DNA from 2 places in the Priestia sp. VA7 genome. Region 2 is predicted to be linked to the other one. Evidence: predicted binding sites of a transcription regulator. Region 2 holds the regulator's gene; the other holds the start of a gene.
The links. The regulator LexA, encoded in region 2, represses DNA repair genes until DNA is damaged. The targets are predictions, from matches to a motif close to CGAACATATGTTCG.
Positions count from the first base shown of each region.

Region 1: the regulator LexA is predicted to act here: its motif matches at 7,166-7,179, upstream of AC0C45_RS20030 (YolD-like family protein).

Region 1 covers NZ_JBVQPN010000004.1:423,971-434,333, forward strand. The annotation lists gene AC0C45_RS19990 (sulfate/molybdate ABC transporter ATP-binding protein) at 1-437, shown strand, start outside; gene AC0C45_RS19995 (ketoacyl-ACP synthase III) at 546-1,541, shown strand; gene AC0C45_RS20000 (response regulator transcription factor) at 1,624-2,292, shown strand; gene AC0C45_RS20005 (sensor histidine kinase) at 2,289-3,653, shown strand; gene AC0C45_RS20010 (ABC transporter ATP-binding protein) at 3,739-4,674, shown strand; gene AC0C45_RS20015 (ABC transporter permease) at 4,649-5,356, shown strand; gene AC0C45_RS20020 (ABC transporter permease) at 5,357-6,091, shown strand; gene AC0C45_RS20025 (YitT family protein) at 6,123-6,962, opposite strand; gene AC0C45_RS20030 (YolD-like family protein) at 7,210-7,563, shown strand; gene AC0C45_RS20035 (DeoR/GlpR family DNA-binding transcription regulator) at 8,208-8,960, shown strand; gene pfkB (1-phosphofructokinase) at 8,957-9,871, shown strand; gene AC0C45_RS20045 (PTS fructose transporter subunit IIABC) at 9,884-10,363, shown strand, end outside.
Region 2 covers NZ_JBVQPN010000001.1:801,689-812,051, reverse strand. The annotation lists gene AC0C45_RS04210 (ABC transporter ATP-binding protein) at 1-402, opposite strand, end outside; gene AC0C45_RS04205 (ABC transporter transmembrane domain-containing protein) at 392-2,155, opposite strand; gene AC0C45_RS04200 (YneF family protein) at 2,246-2,458, opposite strand; gene sirA (sporulation inhibitor of replication protein SirA) at 2,549-2,989, opposite strand; gene tkt (transketolase) at 3,139-5,145, opposite strand; gene AC0C45_RS04185 (DUF896 domain-containing protein) at 5,313-5,543, opposite strand; gene AC0C45_RS04180 (YneB family resolvase-like protein) at 5,613-6,281, opposite strand; gene yneA (cell division suppressor protein YneA) at 6,335-6,664, opposite strand; gene lexA (transcriptional repressor LexA) at 6,811-7,428, shown strand; gene AC0C45_RS04165 (magnesium transporter CorA family protein) at 7,642-9,087, shown strand; gene AC0C45_RS04160 (glycosyltransferase family 39 protein) at 9,304-10,363, shown strand, end outside.

The sequences.
Region 1 (10,363 bases), on a different contig from region 2:
GGAAAATTGAGCAGATTGGAAGTCCTGAAGAAGTATATGATCATCCTAACAGTCCATTTGTGTACGATTTTTTAGGAAACGTCAATTTATTCAAGGGCCGCATTCATAAAGGCAGACTAAAACAAGGAAGCTTTGAAATGGATGTTCCAGAATTTAACGGAAGGAATGAAGAAGCAGCTGTTGGGTATGTACGACCTCATGATATTCACCTTGAAAAGGTAAAAACAAGCGCAGATGCTGTTTCTGCAACCATTAGCCATATTCATGTGATAGGGGCTATCGTGCAAGTTGAATTAAAAAGAGAAGATGCAGAAGAATTTTTAGAAGCTGAATTGAGCAAAGAGCACTATAAAGTCCTCAGTCTTCAAGTGGGAGAGAAGGTGTATGTAAAGCCTAAGCAGCTAAAAGTATTTATTCCAGAAGATTATTCTATTTAATAAAAAGCGTAAAGGGTATGCCTTTGCGCTTTTTATCTAACAATAAATTAGTACCAGATATTAAAAGTAGGTGTTATAATTAAGTATCAACTGATTTGAGGTGGAGAAATGATGCAATCAAAAGCTAGAATCACAGGAATGGGGATATATACACCAAAGCAAAAATTAACGAACGACCATTTAAAAGAAATGGTTGATACAAGTGACGAATGGATTGTACAGCGTACCGGAATGAAAGAACGACGAATTGCTGGTGAAGGCGAATACACATCTACGCTTGCCATTCGAGCCGTTGAAAATTTGCTTAACCGATATGCTGTAGAAATAGAAGATGTAGATGCAATTATTGTTTCGACAACAACGCCAGATCACTTTTTTCCTAGCGTAGCATGTCAGATTCAAGATTACTTTCATATTGATCAAGCTGCTGCATTTGATCTAGGTGCCGCATGCGCCGGTTTTACATATGGCCTTCATGTGGCGAACGGCTTAGTGACGTCGGGATTGCATAAAAAGATTTTAGTTATTGGTGCTGAAGTCATGTCGAAAATTACAGATTATACGGACCGGGCCACATGCGTGCTGTTTGGTGACGGAGCGGGAGCTATGCTTGTAGAGTACGATGAGCATAATCCGAGTTTCTTAGGATGTCACTACGGAACGGACGGAAGCGGAGGGGTGAATTTATATCGTTCTAACTTATCTAATACTCTTTCAGGAAAAGAAATTAATTCGAGCGGGAATTTAGTTCAAAACGGGCGTGAAGTATACCGCTTTGCTGTCCGAACGATTCCAAAAGGAGTAGAAGCATTATTAAAGAATACTTCCATTTCTCTTTCTGATGTAAATTGGTTTATTCCGCATAGTGCAAACCTTCGAATGATTGAAGCTATTTGTGCTAAAACAGGTGTTTCAATGGATAAAACGTTAACGAGTGTGCAATACTGCGGAAATACATCTTCAGCTTCTATTCCGCTTGCTTTAAACGAAGGAATAATGACAGGAAAAGTACAGGGTAATGACCTCCTTATTCTTTATGGGTTTGGAGGAGGATTAACGCACTGCGGTCTGTTAATTAAATGGACGTGTAAAGAAAAAAGCTAAAAGGCGATGCCTTTTAGCTTTTTTGTCTTTTACTGCTAAGAAGAATTCGATAAAATGGAAAAAGAAGTAAAGGGGGGTGCATATGAATCACGTTTTATACATTGAAGACAATGAAGAAATTGGATTAATGATTCAAAATGAGCTTAAAAAGCAAAACTATGAAGTTACTTGGTTACAATCAGGAGATATCGCCAGTCGGTTTATTAAACAAGCGGATATTGTCATTTTAGATGTAATGCTTCCTGGGTTAGATGGATTTACAGTGGGAAAAAAGCTTAAAAAACTAGCACCTGATGTCCCAATTTTAATGCTTTCAGCTCGTACAGCTCTAGAAGATAAGATCATGGGACTAGAGTTTGCCGATGACTATGTCACAAAGCCGTTTCATCCAGAAGAGCTGCTTGCAAGGCTTGAAGTATTGTTAAGAAGATTTTCAAGAAAGAAAGAAGAGCTTATTTTAAAACATTTGCATATTTCGATGAGAGACTATCGCGTGATGAACAGAGAGACAAGTGAAGAAATTAGTTTAACAGGTAAGCAATTTCATATTTTTACTTATTTCCTTCAGCATTTAAATCAAATTTTAACAAAAGAACAAATTTATGAAGGGGTATGGAAAGAGCGTTATATAGAAGGAGATAAAACATTAATGGTACATATTCGCTATTTGCGAGAAAAATTGGAGAAAAATGCAGCTAAGCCTGAAATTATTGAAACAATACGAGGGATTGGGTACAGGGTGAAGCAATGAATGTTACACAGTCTCTTATCACGAAATATATCTTAATTATGATTGCTGCTGTACTAATTATACCTGTATCATTTTTTGCAGGCTCATGGCTGATCACCGTTCCTTTTATGCATATTCAAGGATTATTAAATGAAGAGTATAAAGGAAAAAGCTACTACGAACAAATATGGAATCAAGAAGCCAAAAAGCTAGAAGGAGCAAATGAGAAAACAATTAATCAAAAGCTAAAATTATTAAAAGAAAAATACCCTGAAGCTTCAATGTTCTGGGTAAACGAAGCTGGCCAAACACAGCTTCCGCTTCCTTACCATGAATCCCTTCCGAAGCAATGGTCATCTTCTTATACGGCTGAATTTATCAAAAAACGATACGGAAACGATCCGTATACGGTTATTACCTTTATTGGAACAGATAAAAAGCAAGGTTTTATGGTCATTGAAGTGCCAGAAAAAGCCGTTGAGCCTCCTATTCAAAGGCTAGACCCAGCCTACTATAATATTTATTTAGGATTTGTTTTTATCATTGTGCTTTCTTTTATTGTACTTTCTCTATTCTTTTTTCTTCGAATTCGAAAAAGGCTGCGAGCGTTACAAGCTGCTATGAACAACAAAGACGAGCAAGGAATTCCTTTACCTGTTGTATCTGAGTCCACGGATGAAATTGGCCAGCTAGAACAATCGTTTAATCAAATGGTTAAACAGCTTCATGAAAGCCGGGACCGAGAGCAGCAAGAAGAACAGCTGCGACAAGACTTAATTATGAGTCTATCGCATGACTTACGAACACCGCTCACGACTGTTCGAACTCATATTTATCAGATGAAAAACGAAGAAATGGCCTTGAACGTTCAACAATCTCTTGAGGTAATTGATACGAAAGTAGAATTTGTTAGTGATTTAATAGATAATTTATTTTCCTATACGCTGCTGTTAAATAGAAAATATCCATATCGGGAAGAGGAAGTTGATATGGCTCGATTTCTTAGAAAAAGCATTGCACAATGGTATCCACTATTTGAAGAAGAGAATATGGAAGTGGATATTCAACTGCCTTCTCAGTCTATATATTGGCGCGGAGATGTTCAGTGGTTAGAAAGAATAATAGATAATTTATGTCAAAATGTCATTCGTCATGCCAAAGAAGGTAACTTTATTGGCTTTCGCCTTGTTCAAGAGCATGATTTATCTTCTCTCACCATTTCTGATAAAGGGTCAGGCTTTAACAAGAATAGCCATACGAAGCAAAACGGTGTAGGTCTAGCGATTGTGGATGCGATGATTAAAGAAATGGGGTTAACGTGGTCAATTCATTCTACAAAACATGGAACGGATATTCAAATTGTGTACAAAGCGAGTGATTAATTCACACGCTTTTTTAAACGAATTTTAACCTTTCTTTTCCTTCCTCTTAACTTTAGCTGTTTATAGTAAAGGAGAGGTGATAAAAGTGGAAATTGTTAAAACGATTCAGCTGATAAAAGTATTTAAAGGAGCAGAAGCTGTAAATGAAGTGAATTTATCCATTAAAGAAGGAGAAATCTACGGGTTTTTAGGACCCAATGGAGCAGGGAAGACGACAACGATCCGAATGCTGCTCGGGCTAATGAAGCCAACGAGCGGGGAAATTGAGCTGTTTGGAGAAAGAATAAAAAATCACAGGCAGCATATTCAAGCCTTAAAAAAGATAGGTTCACTTGTAGAGAGCCCTTCCTATTATGCGCATTTAACTGCGAGAGAAAATCTAGAGGTACTTCGCAAAATACTAGGTGTATCTAAAAACAGAGTGGATGAAGTACTAAATATTGTAAAATTAACAAAAGAAGCAAATCGTCCAGTCAAAGGCTTTTCTCTTGGGATGAAACAGCGGCTTGGCATTGCTTCTGCACTCCTCGGAAATCCTCGTTTATTAATCTTAGACGAACCAACCAACGGACTGGATCCTGCAGGAATTCAAGAAATTCGTTCATTAATTAAAGAAATGCCAGGGAAAAACGGAGTTACCGTATTGATTTCAAGTCATTTACTCTATGAAATTGACCATCTAGCGACTCAAGTAGGTATTATTACAAAAGGAAAGATGCTATTTAATGGATCGATTGAATCGCTTCGCAAAAAGGCTAAGCATCAAGTGGCATTTACAACGGGAGAGATAGAAAAGGCTAAAACAATACTATTAGCAAATGGGTTTGTACCTACTATCGATAAACACAGTCTTCTTTTAGATTATATTGATCACGAGCAAGTGGCCCATCTTGTTTATCAGCTTGTGCAAGAAAATGTCTCAATCTACCGAGTTGAAGAAAAATCGAAATCATTAGAAGATATCTTTTTAAAGCTGACGAGTGAGGAGAATGGATATGTTCACAAAAATACTGCAGGCTGAGTGTATAAAGTTAAAAAGAAAATGGCTCCGGTTTTTACTATTTTTAGGTCCAGCGGGTGTAATTGGCTTAACGCTAGTTGATTATAGCGTTCGATATGAATATTTAACTCAGCAAAACCCGAACGTGTGGGAAGGCCTTTTGCATGAACTAAACATCACGCTTCCAATAGCTTTTTTACTGGGAGGAACGATTCTTGCTTCAAATGTAGCACATATTGAATATCATAGAAGCTCATGGAAGCAGTTGCTGAGCTTACCTGTGAGCAGACTGAGTGTTTATACAGCAAAATTTGTAGTAGTTATGTTTATGCTACTTATCGCTTCTGCTGTTCTATTAATCGGTATAATTGGGCTAGGGTGGTGGTTAGGATTTGGTCTGCCTCCTTCTTGGAAAACTCTTTTTGTTTATACCTTTTATCCGTTTTTTTCGGCTATTCCGTTTGTGGCTATTCAAATATGGCTATCTATGCTTTTTAAAAATCAAAGCCGTTCTCTGGCACTAGGTATTGTGATGAGTGTGGCAATGAGTGGTATGAGAGAATTGCCGAGCTGGTTTTTCTGGCAATGGCCAATGCTAGTGTTTTCCGATTATCGGAATACGTATATGATAACAGGTGTAATTATCGGCGTTTTTTTATATGCTGCAGGTGCTCTTCACTTTATCAAAAAGGATGTGGCCTAAATGTTGTGGCAATTGTGCAAGATAGAATGGTTTAAATTGTTTAAAACAAAAGCCTGGACTTACCTTTTTGTTAGTCCCATTCTTATTGCTGCTATCCTTTTTGTAGGTGATCAGGCAATGCCAAACGGGAGGATGAAATGGTTAATGGCAGATGCTTTGATTGCCAATGTTCACGGCTTACTGTTTTATCCGTTAATTGGCGGGTTAGTAACATCGTTCATCTGTCGGTATGAACACGAAGCCGGAGGGTGGAAGCAATTACTGTCTCTTCCTGTGACAAGAACATCCGTATACGGAGCAAAATTGATCACATCAGCAGCTTTCATGGGAATTCTTCAAGTGCTTGTATTTGTTGTTTTATTAGGAGTTGGCATGTTGAAAGGCTATCCGAATGCTATTCCACTAAAAATGATAGCTGGAAATATGCTAGGCGGCTGGGTTGCAGTGTTGCCAATTCTAGCGTTTATGCTAGCAGTGTCAATGGCACTTTCTAGCTTTGGAGCATCTTTAACAGTCAATGTCATTTTAACACTACCGAATTTATTCGTTGCTAATTCTGAACGATTTGGTCCCTGGTACCCATGGACTCAGCCAATGTATGGAATGTTAGGTGTAACGGGAAAAGCATCATGGGGGTTGATGCTGACTACACAGAACTTCCTAGCAGTTGTTATAAGCAGCTTTCTGCTTTTTGGAGCAGCAGGTTTACTGTATTTTCAGCGCAAACATATATAATAGAAAAAACCCGCTTTTTTATAGCGGGTTTTCAGCCGGCTTTTGGAATGGTAAAACCTACTCCAAAGACGTCGCGCACATCGTGTACGACCACAAAAGCTTGTTCGTCGACTTTATGAATAATACGCTTTAATTCTAGCAGTTCTTGTTTGTTCACAACTACGTACAATACGTCTTTTGCTTCTTTTGTATAGCTTCCATGAGCAGAAAAGACAGTGACGCCGCGTTGCATCTTTTTATTGACTTGTTCGGCTACTTCAGCTGAACGGTGTGAAATAATAGTGATTGCTTTGCGAGGGTTGAGTCCTTCAATGATATAATCAAGCACCTTCGTTCCGATGTAAAGAGAAATAACCGTATACATCGTCTTTTCTCCACCGATGACAAAATAAGCGCTTGCTACAACTAATAAATCAATTGCCAGCATCGTTTTGCTAATATTCCAGTCTAGATATTGATTAGCTAAGCGGGCAATAACTGCAGAGCCTCCGGAAGTTCCGCCACCTCTAAACACAAGTCCGAGTCCTACACCAGCTAAAATACCAGCAAAAATAGCCCCCAGTAGCGTATCGTCAAGAGGATTTCCCAGTCCTTCAGTTATATGTAGGAATAGAGACGTAAAAATAATACATATAATTGTGTAAGCAATCACACGTTTGTGAAGCAATTTGTATCCGATCAGTACCAGCAAACCGTTTAATATAAAGTTTGTGATACCCGGAGACCAGCCTAATACATAATAGGTAATCATTGTTACACCGGTTACGCCGCCTTCTGCTAATTCATTTGGAATAGCAAAGTAATTAATGGCCAGTGCGAAAATGAGGCTCCCTAGAATAATGAGGATAATTTCTTTTATTTTATTAATCATGAACGTTACCTCCAATCATCAAAAGCTCCGAAAACACAGTCATGACAATGTATTATACCAACTCTAGAGACCGAATTAAAGATGGGATATCATTATTTTTTTAAAATCAGTTTCTGCTATTAACATAAAATCTTTTGACAGTTTTTATGGAGTATGAAAGAATGAATTGTTTGCTTTTATTTTGATTAAAAAGTTTTGCAATGAGAATGTTCGTTCGGTAAAATAGAAGCAAGAGTCAAGGGGGAGAATGAACGTGTATCAAGATGAATTAAAACAGTATGCGAAGTTAGTAATGCCCGAGCATTTAGAGAAAATGAAGAAAATGTACAGTCCCGATGCGCATAAGCAGCCTTTAGGGTTGAAAAAGGAAAAGATTGAGCATATTGAAAATGTCATTATGAACAGTTACTCGGAGCATCATCCAGTAACACTTCACGTCTATGAAGCAGGACATATTCAAAGGTATGAACGAGTGACGATTGATAAAGTCTCGCTGCAGTCGAATACGCTGATGGTTACAGGCCCTTGTTATACATATTCGATTCGAGCGGATGCAGTAATTGAAGCAGATGTATGGAAAGATGAAAGCTACTCTAGCTAAGAGTAGCTTTTTTGTTCGTTTTGTATCTTTTTTTTAACGCATGCATACAATACATAAAAGCATATTCTGCGAGTAGCAACTTCTAGCTACTAGGAAATTTTAATTAAAGAAGGGATTATTGTATGCAAAATGAAAAAACCCAAGTAAGAGAAATCGAATTAACGCAGTTCATTAAAAAAAGACTCGTTCGTTTTATCTCAAGTTTAGCTATTTCTTCTGCCCTTGCTTCCATATTATATATGCTTCTGTTTTTATTTAAATGATGGGTCACTTTGAGTTGTCCAAAAAGGTGGACAACTTTTTTGGTGTGTAAGCTTTTGTGAAATCAGGACAAGCTATGCGTGATTCAGTCAGAAAAATTCAATCGGTCAAGAAATAGTCAAAAACAGTCATATCTAATTGGGTAGAAGAAAACCTTTACATATAATGAGAAAAGTAGACAAATTCTTGAATTACCAGCTTATTTCCTTTTGTATAAACTATCATTAAAACAAATGCAAAACTAATTATTCATTCAAAAAACTTTATTTTGTAATTAAAAAAATGAATGTTTTTGATTTTTTATGATTGATTTTGAATGTAAACCGTGATAAAGTAAGTACATGAAATAAATGAAAACGCTTTTTTGAAAAAGGAGCTAGAACATGTTAACGCCGGAGAGACATCAACTAATCTTAAAACTTTTAAAAGAGAAAGAACTTGTAAAAGTGCAAGAGTTTATCGAAGTTACAGGCGCTTCGGAATCCACAATTAGAAGAGACTTAAGTCAACTAGAAGAAGAGCAAATGCTCAAACGTGTTCACGGTGGCGCTTCGCTTATTCGCAGTAAACGAATTGAACTGAGCGTTATCGAAAAATCTGCTAAAAATGTTCAAGATAAACGAAACATTGCAGAGTATGCGGCTTCCATTATAAATGAAGGTGACTGTATTTTTTTAGATGCAGGAACTACAACGTATGAAATGATTCCTTTTTTAAAGCAAAAAGATGTAGTTGTCGTGACAAATGGTTTAATGCATTTAAACCCGATGCTAGAACAAGGTATCACCCTCTATTTAATTGGAGGATCCGTTAAACATAAAACGGGCGCTTTAATTGGCAATGGAGCTCTTTTAAGTCTTGAGCAATATCGTTTTGATAAGTGCTTTATGGGAGCGAATGGGATTCATCATCAATATGGATATACAACTCCCGATCCAGAAGAAGCATTAATCAAGCAAACGGCAATGAAGCTGTCTAGAGAATCTTATATTTTATCAGATTCTACTAAGTTTTTTGAAACAAGTTTTGCGAAAATAGCCGATTTACATGAAGCAAAAATTATAACAAATGACGTACCTAGCGATGTACTTATACAGTATGCAAACAAAACAGACATAAAGGTTGTGAAATCATGATTTATACATGTACGTTGAACCCATCCGTTGATTACGTAGTACATGTTTCAGCATTCGAAGAAGGCGGGCTTAACCGCACAACGAATGAAGCCAAGTTTCCAGGAGGAAAAGGCATTAACGTCTCTCGCGTTTTAAAGCGATTAGGTGTTGATAATAAAGCTCTCGGTTTTGTAGCCGGCTTTACAGGAACCTATATTGAAGACTACTTAAAAGCGGAGAATATCGAAACAGCTTTTACAAGAGTTGATGGAGATACCCGCATTAACGTAAAGTTAAAAACGGAAAAAGAAACAGAAATTAACGGTCAAGGACCTGCTATTACAGACAAAGCGCTTCAGTCTTTATTGACTCAAGTAAAGCAAATGACTGAAGGCGATATCTTCGTATTAGCAGGGAGTATACCGAAAACGCTTCCAAGTTCCGTGTATGAAACATTAACTGAACTAGCTGCAGCGAACGGAGTAAAAGTTGTAGTAGATGCAAGTGGAAAAACCTTGCTAGACGTCGTGTCTCACAAGCCGTTTTTTATCAAACCGAATCATCATGAACTTGCAGAATTGTTTGATGTAGAAGTAAACAGTGCAGAAGATGCGCTAGTATATGGTAAAAAACTCGTGGAACAAGGAGCGCAAAACGTCGTTGTATCCATGGCAGGCGATGGAGCACTTCTTATTAACGAAAGCGGTGTCTACAGTGCCACAGTCCCTAAAGGAACAGTGAAAAATTCTGTTGGAGCTGGCGATTCACTTGTAGCTGGATTTATTGCTTCTTATGTAAAGCAAGGGGATTTATTAGAAGCCTTTCAAACAGGAGTTGCTTCAGGAAGTGCCACAGCATTCTCACTTGAATTATGTACAGCAGAAGATGTAAAGACGCTTCGTGAACAAGTGTCAATCACAAAGGTAGAGTAGGGGGAACCGAGAATGAGAATTACAGAACTATTAAAAAAAGATACAATCATTCTTGATTTAAAAAGCACGTCAAAAGCTGATGTTATTGATGAGTTAGTTGGAAAATTAGACGAAGCTGGTCGCTTAAGCGACCGAGCTGGCTATAAAGAAGCAATTTTAAACCGTGAATCTCAAAGTACAACGGGAATTGGGGAAGGCATCGCCATTCCGCATGCGAAAACAAGCTCGGTAAAAACGCCGGCCATTGCATTTGGACGCTCAACAGAAGGTATCGATTATGAATCATTAGACGGACAGCCTGCACATCTATTCTTTATGATTGCAGCGAGTGAAGGCGCAAATAACGCTCACTTAGAAACACTATCTCGTTTGTCTACGTTATTAATGGACGAATCGTTCCGAAAAACGTTGCTAACGGCATTATCGATTGATGAAGTTATTAAAGCAATTGATGATAAAGAAACTGAAAATGAAGCGCCGGAAGAAGAAGTG
Region 2 (10,363 bases):
TTTCATGGCTTCCGTGTCATTTGTAATTCGAGATACCAGGCTTCCCGTGGGCGTGTTGTCAAAAAAGCGAAGAGCCAAGCGATGAACATGAGAAAAAACGTCAATTCGAATCTGCTGAATAATTTGAAGCGCAATTTTTTGGAACTGCAGAAGCTGAAAGTATTGAACGACAATTTTTAAAAGCTGTAAAAGCAAATAACTGCTAGCCAGCCACACAAGAGGCTGAAGAGGCAAATACTTAGGAGTTAAATAATCGTCAATGAAAATTTTAATCAAAATGGGCCCTAATAAATCCGCAGCCGTAGCAATTAATAATAGTGTGAACGCTAAAAAAAATGATTTTTTATGCGGAATTGTATAGCGAAACAGACGTTTATGTACCGAAGAATGCTCAATTTTCATTTTTCGTCTCTCCTTCTTCTACCGCACGTTCAAGCTGCTGTCTATCGTACATATCCTGGTACCAGCCGCTCACGCTAAGCAGTTCCTCATGAGTTCCTCGCTGAATAATTTTCCCTTTATCAAATACAAGAATCAGGTCTGCATGAGTAACCGAGCTCAGCCGATGCGCTGTAATAATCGTTGTTCGATTTTGACGTTTCTGCTTCAGCGCTTGTAAAATACCCGCTTCCGTTTTTCCATCTACCGCTGATAGCGAGTCGTCTAAAATTAAAAGCTCAGGATCTAATAGAAGAGCTCTTGCAATCGAGATACGCTGTTTTTGTCCACCCGATAATGAAACGCCTTTTTCGCCTACTATTGTTTGATAGCCATCTGTAAAATCGAGAATGTCTCTATGTACATTGGCAACCTTAGCCGCTTCTTTAATCTCTTGATTGCTTGCTTCTCTTTTTCCAAAAGCGATATTATCAGCAACTGTTGTTGAAAACAAAAAGTGATCTTGAGGAACATATCCAATGCTTTTGTACAATGAATCAAAAGCATAGTCTTTAATGTCTTTTCCTCCCCATAAAACAGCTCCGTCTCTTACATCAAATTCACGAAGCAGCAGCTTTAAAATCGTGGTTTTCCCAGCACCCGTCTTTCCGACAATCCCTAACGTTTGACCGCGAGAAAGTGTAAAATAAATTTCGTTTAACGTATATGCGTCTTCTTTACCATACGAAAACCTATGAATAACAGCTTCAATATTTCCTGTTGGCATTTCAACGCTAGGATGCGCTGCTTCTTCAATCGGATTTTCTTCTTTTAATAAAGAAAATACCCTATCATATGATGCTCTTCCTCGTTCTACAATGTTAAATAGCCAGCCAAACGCGAGCATCGGCCAAATAAGAAGGCCCAAATAAGTTGTAAAGGTAACAAGCTGACCCAGTGTTAACTCTTCACTAATAACCATCTTGCTGCCAAAAATAAGAGCAAGTAAAAAAGAAAGTGCTACAATAATCGAAATGGTCGGATCAAACAATGCCTCTACTCGGGCTACTTTCATGTTCTTTTGCACAACATCTGCAGACTTAATGCGAAATTCTTCGACATCAGCTGCTTCTTCCCCAAACGTCTTAATGACTTTAATTCCGCTAATGCTTTCTTGAACCTTATCATTTAAAGTAGAAAATGCTGCTTGTGCGTGATGAAACCGCGCATGAAGCAATGTACCATAGTAACTTGTTAAAACGGCCATAAGCGGCATAGGAATAAGGCAAATAAGCGTTAATTTCCAGCTGATTGTGAGGGCCATTGTGCATAGAACAAGCCCTCCTGTGACAATGGAATCCACGAGTGTCAAAACGCCCGAACCTGCAGTTTGTTGAATAGCTTGAATATCGTTTGTTGCATGGGCCATCAGATCCCCAATTCGCCGCCGTTGATAAAAGGCCTGATTCATCTTGGTAAAATGAGTGTAGAGGGTATTTCTCAGCTGCTTGGCTAGTTTAACAGATGAACCAAATATCATAATACGCCATATGTATCTTGTGAAATAGGCCACAACAGCAGCTCCTAGCAAAATGCCAACCATCTGCATTAAGCGCTTTCCATTCAGCGCCCCTTCTTTAATGCCATCTACCGTTAAACCAATAATTTTAGGCGGGAGAAGTTCTAATGCTGCCACAATAATGAGCAGCGCTATCCCCGTTATGTAAGACTTTTTTTCCTGTTTGAAAAACCACCATAACTCTCGAAAAATTTTCATCGTATCCCCCTAGCCCCACAACTATTTTCTTATCTCTATCATAAAACAAAAGACACCCTTCTGAATAGAGAGTGTCTGTCCAATTAACCATTATTTAATTTGGCCGTTCATTGCTTTCATCATTTGGTTAATTTTTTTCTGCGATGGTTTCATGCCCATTTGCATCATCATCATTTTTAACATTTGTTCATTAATTGGTGGATTTTTCTTCAGATAGCTCATCATATACTTACGAGCAATGAAAAATCCTAGCGCTATCCCAACAATTAATGCTAGAACACCAACTAGAATATACATTCCCATGGTATTACTTCCTCCTTCGTGTTGTCTAACTTACAGTGTACTAGACCATACGCTATTATACAATATTTCCGTTCCAATTTCCTTAAATAATTACACAAATTTTCTTGTTTTCACAGGCCTCAGCCAGCCGTATTCATCCGTTCCATAATTCACTGCTAAAAAACAAGGATCTAGCTTGCGTAATACTTCAAAAAAAGCTGTCTCAGCATCAACATTGCCATCTCCTTCAATTGTTATACAGCGATTCGTTAATTTTATAGATGCTCGACTTTTTTTATGAGGATATTCCAGCACAAACGTCTCTTGATGAGTAAAAAAATGAGGATAATGAGAAAACGCCTGAAGCAATTCTCGTTGAATAAATGAAATGGGCAGTTGGCGAGTAATGTAATGAACTTGTTTTTGTAAGTGCGTTTCCTGCAAGTGACGTTTCATTCTATATTCAATCAGCAGCTGATAAATGAGCTTTTCTCTTCGAAAATAGGATGATGCAACTTCTTCCTCCATTAGATATACTTCATACGTTCTCACGATTCATCCTCCCTTTCGGCTCGTTCTTTTTTGTACCATTATACCGAATGGTGTACGCAATGCTTGTCTATCGATGAAAAAATTCCTTTGTTTTTTTGTCGAAAAAAAAGAGCAGACCACAGGAGTCCGCTCTTTCTTATGAAAAAGAATTATGCATTAAGCAAGCTTTTCACTTTTGCTACTACATTTTCAACTGTAAAACCAAATTCTTTCATGATTGTTTCACCAGGAGCAGATGCACCGAAGTGATTAATACCAAGAACTTGTCCTTCGTCTCCAACATAGCGTTCCCAGCCAAGTGTAGAAGCCATTTCAATACCTAAACGTTTTTTCACTGATTTAGGGATAACACTTTCTTTGTACTCAGCAGATTGCTCTTCGAAACGGTCCCATGCAGGCATACTTACTACAGATACGTCAATGCCTTCTGCAGCTAATGCTTTTTGTGCTTCTACTGCTAGGCTTACTTCAGAGCCTGTTGCAAGTATTAATGCATCCGCTTGGTCTTTACCAGCTTTAGATACAACGTATGCACCTTTAGACACGCCTTCGTATGCATTTTCTTTTGTACCTTCAAGCGTTGGCAAGTTTTGACGAGTCAATACAAGCGCCGTTGGGCGGTCAGTTGATTCTAATGCTAGGCGCCATGCAGCAGCTGTTTCATTTGCATCTGCAGGACGAACCACTGAAAGACCTGGCATTGCACGAAGTGATGGTAATTGTTCAATTGGCTCATGTGTTGGGCCGTCTTCTCCAACTGCGATACTGTCATGTGTGAATACATATGTTACAGGAAGCTTCATTAAAGCTGCTAAGCGAATTGCTGGGCGAAGATAATCAGAGAATACAAAGAATGTTCCTCCGAATACTTTTACACCGCCGTGTAGAGCCATACCGTTTAATGCAGCTCCCATTGCAAATTCACGTACACCAAACCAGATATTACGTCCGCTGTAATCAGCTGCAGTGAAGTCTTCTGAACCTTTAATCATTGTTTTATTTGAGCCAGCTAAGTCAGCTGAACCGCCGAAGAATTGAGGTACAGCTTGTGCTACTGCGTTTAATACTTCTCCAGAAGAAGCACGGCTAGCTAGGCTTGAACCCGTTTCGTATGCTGGAAGCGTTTCTTCCCAGCCTTCCGGTAACTTTCCTTCTACTGCTAGTTCAAATTGACGACCTAGTTCAGGGTATTTTTCTTTATACTGTGCAAATACATCGTTCCATTCGTTTTCTTTCTTTTGGCCATCTTCAGCAATTGTAGCTTTGAAGTGAGCATACACTTCTTCTGGCACATAGAAATCTTCTTCAAATGTCCATGCATAAGCTTCTTTTGTTAATTTTGTTTCATCGGAACCTAATGGAGAACCGTGCACGCCAGAAGTACCCGCGTGGTTTGGAGACCCAAATCCAATTGTTGTTTTTACTTCAATTAGCGTTGGGCGTGTTAAATCGCCTTTTGCTTCTTCAATTGCGTTTGCAATCGCTGTCAAGTCATTGCCGTCTTCAACGCGGATTACTTGCCATCCGTAAGCTTTGAAACGATCTTCTACGTTTTCAGAGAACGAGCGATCTAAATCTCCGTCTAAAGAAATATCATTTGAATCGTATAAAACAACTAAACGTCCTAATTTTAAATGTGCTGCTAATGAAGCTGCTTCAGCAGATACACCTTCCATTAAGTCTCCGTCACCACAAATACCATACGTAAAGTGGTCTACAATTTCTAAACCTTCTTTGTTGTATGTTTCAGCTAAATGACGTTCTGCCATTGCTTTACCAACAGCCATTGCAATACCTTGTCCTAGTGGGCCAGTTGTTGCATCAACACCTGCTGTATGACCGAACTCTGGATGACCTGGTGTTTTACTTCCCCATTGACGGAAGTTTTTAAGGTCTTCAATTGATAAGTCATATCCAGCTAAATGAAGCAAGCTGTATAATAGTGCCGATCCGTGTCCTGCTGATAATACAAAGCGGTCACGGTTGAACCAGTTTGGATTCTTTGGATTGATGTTCATAAATTTTGTCCACAATGTATATGCCATTGGAGCAGCTCCCATTGGCATACCTGGGTGACCTGAATTTGCTTTTTCAATCGCATCGATTGATAAAGTACGAATTGTTGCAATCGAAAGATCTTCAATACGTTGTGTCATACTCTTCATTCCTTTCAAAACTATGTACATATGTTATCATACTAATGATTTGCTTATTTGTACAATACTTGAACCAAAAAATTTTCCACTTTTACAGTTTTTGTGTGCCTTATTAAAAATATACAAAAAACTAGAGGGAACATTCCCTCTAGTTTTACTAGAACGTCTTAGTGAAGACGCTTCTTTTTACTCTCTTTTAACTTCTTAGGCGTAACATCTTTACCTTCTTCGTCCACAACTTTAATCGTATGAAGGTGATTTGTCATAGATTGTCGGAAAACTTTTAAATATTCCTGACGTAGCTCTTGCTGTTCTTTCGCTTCAGATTCTGTCAGACCTTCAGCCTTTGCCTTTTTTGAAAGAGCATTAATACGAGCAAGTTTATCTTTTGATAGCATATAAAACCTATCTCCTTATAATCAATAATTAAAATTACCGAACCGTTCCGGCAACATGTAGTCATCTTACTAAATCTCTTTCGTTTTATCAAGAGATTGAGCACTCTCTTGGTATTCTTGATAGCGGCGATGTACCGTCGCTTTTGAAATATTATAGCCAAAACCTTTTAGCGTAACTGAAATTTCAGCAAAGGTTAAGCCGTTATGACGAAGGCGGACAATTTCTTCAATTGGCGCTTCTTTTTTTTCTCTTCCCGAGTTAACTCCTTGATTTTTTAAATTTTGCTGCGGACGATAACCGTTTTCTACAGCTCTTTTCATTCCTCTTTTAATTTTAGCATTATGTAATTTCCGCTGATGCTCTTCCACTAAGCTAATAATATCTAACACCATTGAATCAGATTCTGAAAGCTGAAGCTGGCCTTGATGACTAATCGTATAGATGGTAGCATTTTCTTTATGAAAAGCATGAAGCAGCGCAATTCGGGCATTTCCTCTGCCTAATCGTGTTTCATCTTGAATAAGCAACACAGATATTTTTTCTTCTTTCATTGTATGAAGAACATCCAAAATACCCTCTCTGTCTACTTCATATCCGCTTGCTTTTTCCATTACGACTTTTTTTACGTCTAGATGGTGAAGATCAGCAAGCTTTTTTAATTCTTCTTGCTGGCGCTGTAAAGATGTTTCTTGGGTTTTTTTATCCGTACTGACACGGCAATAAATAATGGCATCCACTTTTATCACGACCTTTTCGGCTTCTAACAATATTCAGGAACGACCGTTACACACTACTGTTCAATTGCCACTTGATTATGTAACTCTTTTTTTAAAACAGGAATATATAATTTATCTCCAGGAGATAAAGACTGGACAGTGTCTGAGTTTAAGTCATTGACGTCTTCAACCCATTTGACAAATTCATTGGTGGTCAAATGATGGTGATTATGATACTTGTTGGACAATTCCCAAAGCGTATCTCCTTTTGTGATAGTAACCGTTGAATATTTGTCTAAATCTACTTTATCCGCTCCTAAAACCAGCGTCAATACATATGTAAGTGCAGCGATAACTGCAAAAAAAATAGCGTAATGTTTCATAGAATGTAAGAATTGTTGCATATTATGATCCCCCTATCAGAATATATGTTCTTATTTTATTGAGAACATTTGTTTCTGTCAATGGAATTCTTCGAACTTATGTTTGTATATTGACACATCACGTGGTATAATTCACCTAAAGAATAGCTAAAATTGAGGTGAAAAATATGAAGCTATCAAAACGTCAACAAGACATACTAGATTTTATTAAGCATGAAGTAAAATTAAAAGGTTATCCGCCTTCTGTTCGTGAGATTGGGGAAGCGGTAGGATTAGCCTCTAGCTCCACTGTACACGGACATTTAGCTCGTTTAGAAAGCAAAGGGTTAATTCGCAGAGATCCGACAAAACCAAGAGCAATCGAAGTTCTTCAACTAGACGAAGTAAACATCCCTAAAAGCAATGTCATTAATGTTCCTGTTATCGGTAAAGTAACAGCGGGTCTGCCTATAACAGCCGTTGAAAATGTGGAAGAATATTTCCCTCTTCCAGATAAATTCGTTTCTCCAGATGATCATGTATTTATGCTTGAAATTATGGGAGAAAGTATGATTGAAGCAGGTATTCTAGATGGCGATATGGTAATCGTACGTCAGCAGCAAACAGCTAATAATGGAGATATTGTGGTCGCTATGACCGAAGACAACGAAGCAACGGTAAAACGTTTCTTTAAAGAAGAAAATTTCGTTCGTTTACAGCCTGAAAATTCAACGATGGCGCCTATTATTCTTCGCCACGTAACGATTTTAGGAAAAGTAACTGGTGTATATCGCACAATTCACTAATCAGACACTGTATGTAAAACCAACTAATCATGATGTTAGTTGGTTTTTTTACGTTTGTTTTCTAAAAAAATTGGCATATTATAAATGATACGTTGAATCATCGCAGGCAGGTAGAACGGTTTTTGTAAATCTTGTTTTACCTTTTTTACTTTCTACCTGCATTTCCTCGACTCTTACAAGGAAATACAACCGACTATAAGAAGGATGTAGTTTATGACCAATACACCAAGGAAAACAGAACCATTTCAAACCATTGTACCTACCAAAGCAATGAACATGTTTCTTTTTCCTTTTTCCTTTGACCGAAAAAATAAAGAGCAGCTTGTTCATGCACTAGAAGCAAATTTGTTTGAGTTTTTTTCCATTCAAAACAAACATGTAGAAAAAGAATACTACGGAGAACAGTATTACGTATCTCATGATAGCTTGGATCAATATTTTCTTCCTTACATTGAATGTATTCTATTCCCTGATTCCTGCGAAAAAGAAGGCTTGCTTCGATTTTCAAAAAAAATAGACCATACCGTTACGCTACAAACTTCCTCCACCACCGTGTCTAGCAACGTGCTGTCTGTGGATGTTTTTTTATGTCCTTTTGAAATTGGCGTCATGACCATTCGCACTGAGATGAGTCATAATCATTACACCTATGATGACATTTTAGAATTCATGAATCATTTTCGTGTATTAGAACCGAAGCTTGCTGAAGAGCATGGATCCACCATTACCTATGAACATCATCGCTATAGCAAAGTACAGGATTATATTTTTTCACAGCTTGCGCCATTTTTGAACGAACACATCAAAAAAGAAGCCACGCGTGAACAGCATGTAGGGAGCCTTCCTTATTTTATCGATGAACGGATGTTTGTATTAAGTTATGTAACGGTAAATCAAGAGCAAGAGATTAACTCCACAACTTTATTTCGTACTGGGCAGCTAAATAGCTATACGCCTGACGGGAAACCGTTTATCTCTGCACACAACCACGAGTATATTAAAACGTATAATACCAAACACGTGTACTCCAGATGGGCTCCTGAAACCTATTACGTTATAACAGACCATGTGTTTTCGTGTATTTCTAAATCGACAGACTCTAAAACGGATCAGCTTTTGATGAATCATCTATTTGGCCAGCATTATTATAATTTATTTTTGCATTTTTTCTATAAAATCGTGTTGCTAAAACTATCTTATGAGTATTCTCAGCTCACGTTTCATAAAAATTCAGAGGGCATTGAGCGACTAATCCGCTCTATTACCGTATTTTCAGGTAAATATTTATTTTTAGAAATTAGCTCTCGCACAGAAGGTCAAGAGTTTTCTGAGCTCTTTAAAAAAATCTTCCACATCAATTCTCTTTATCAAGAAGTCAAAGAAACCCTTGGTACTTTGTATCAAAATCAAGAGAAAATCGCGGCCAAGCGTCACAATTACTTATTATTAATTTTAACGATTTATACCGTTCTTTCCGGTATTTACGGAATGAATTTAGTTATTAGCAAGCTAAAGGGAAACATCAATTGGGATAGTATGAAGCAGTTTTCTATCTTTGAATATATCGCTTTAATAGTAGCTCTATCAGGAATTCTGATCAGCATTAGTCTCGGAGTGAGCTCCCTATGGAATTTATTAAAAGATCGATTTAAAACATAAAAGCTGTTCGCATACTTATGGATGCAAACAGCTTTTTCTATTACGAAATCTTTTTCCTACTCCGCTTACTCTTTTATCAAACGTTATGCCGCTGTTACAATTTCAGAACAATCTAACATTATACTCTATAAGAAAAATATATACAAAATAATAAAATATGGTATCATAGGATAGGAATTTTGTACCTTATCTATGAAATAATTTGCAGGAGGTAATATGCTTAACTCATTTTTATCCAAAAGCCTGATCTTTTTATGCGTCATTATTCTTACCTGGTCTCTATGGGGCAGTTATAGTGCGATGACAAATTCATTGGAATTAAAAGGCTTGGCTTTAAGTAATTCATTTATTATTGAAGGAATATTTATCACTTTCCTTGTCATTTTTCTAATAGCTATTGCAAGTAGATACATGAACAAAACTGTTTTTTTTATTTCACTGATTGTTTTGACCTTAGGTATTCGATTAGCATGGATGCTTTCTGTTCAAACGCCTGTAAAATCTGACTTTCTTGTCATGTTAGATGCCGCGCGTAATATAGCAAAAGGAAATTATGAATTTAATCAAAGCGTTTATTTTACTACATGGGTATATCAGCTAGGCTTTTCATTCTATGAATCTGTTATTATTCGCTGTTTTGGAGATAACATTTTTATATTAAAATTGTTAAATATTTTTTATTCCACTGGAACCGTTATTTTTATTTATTTAATTGGCGCTAAAGTATTTAACGAACTTGCTGGGAGAATGGCAGCTTTTCTGTATGCGTTCTACATTCCGAACATTCTCTATAGCTCAGTGTTGACTAATCAGCATTTAGCTACTTTTTTATTTTATGCAGCTTTTTACCTTATTATAAAAAGATTTGCTCATAACAAGTTTAGCTGGCTTTATATTGGCCTTTTATTGTCGTTAGGAAATTTAATGCGCCCTCTAGGACCCATTATTATCGTTGCTGTTTTCATTTATTTCATCTTGCAAATTCTTCGACCTTACATTAAAACGAAGGATGCTGCTGAGTTAAAAGCTTGGCGAAAGAAAATAGGAAAAAATCTCGTAGGCATACTGGCTACTTTTTTTATTGCAAATGCGCTGATCAACTATTCTTTTGTAGCTAGCGGTATTTCTAAATATCCTTTAAGTAACAGAGATCCTTTATGGAAATTCGTCATTGGCTTTAATTACGAAACAAGCGGTTCCTATTCTTCAGAGGATGCTAGTCGTTTTATGGGTATGCCAATTGGGGAAAAACGAGCTGAAGCAGAAAAAGAGGTAA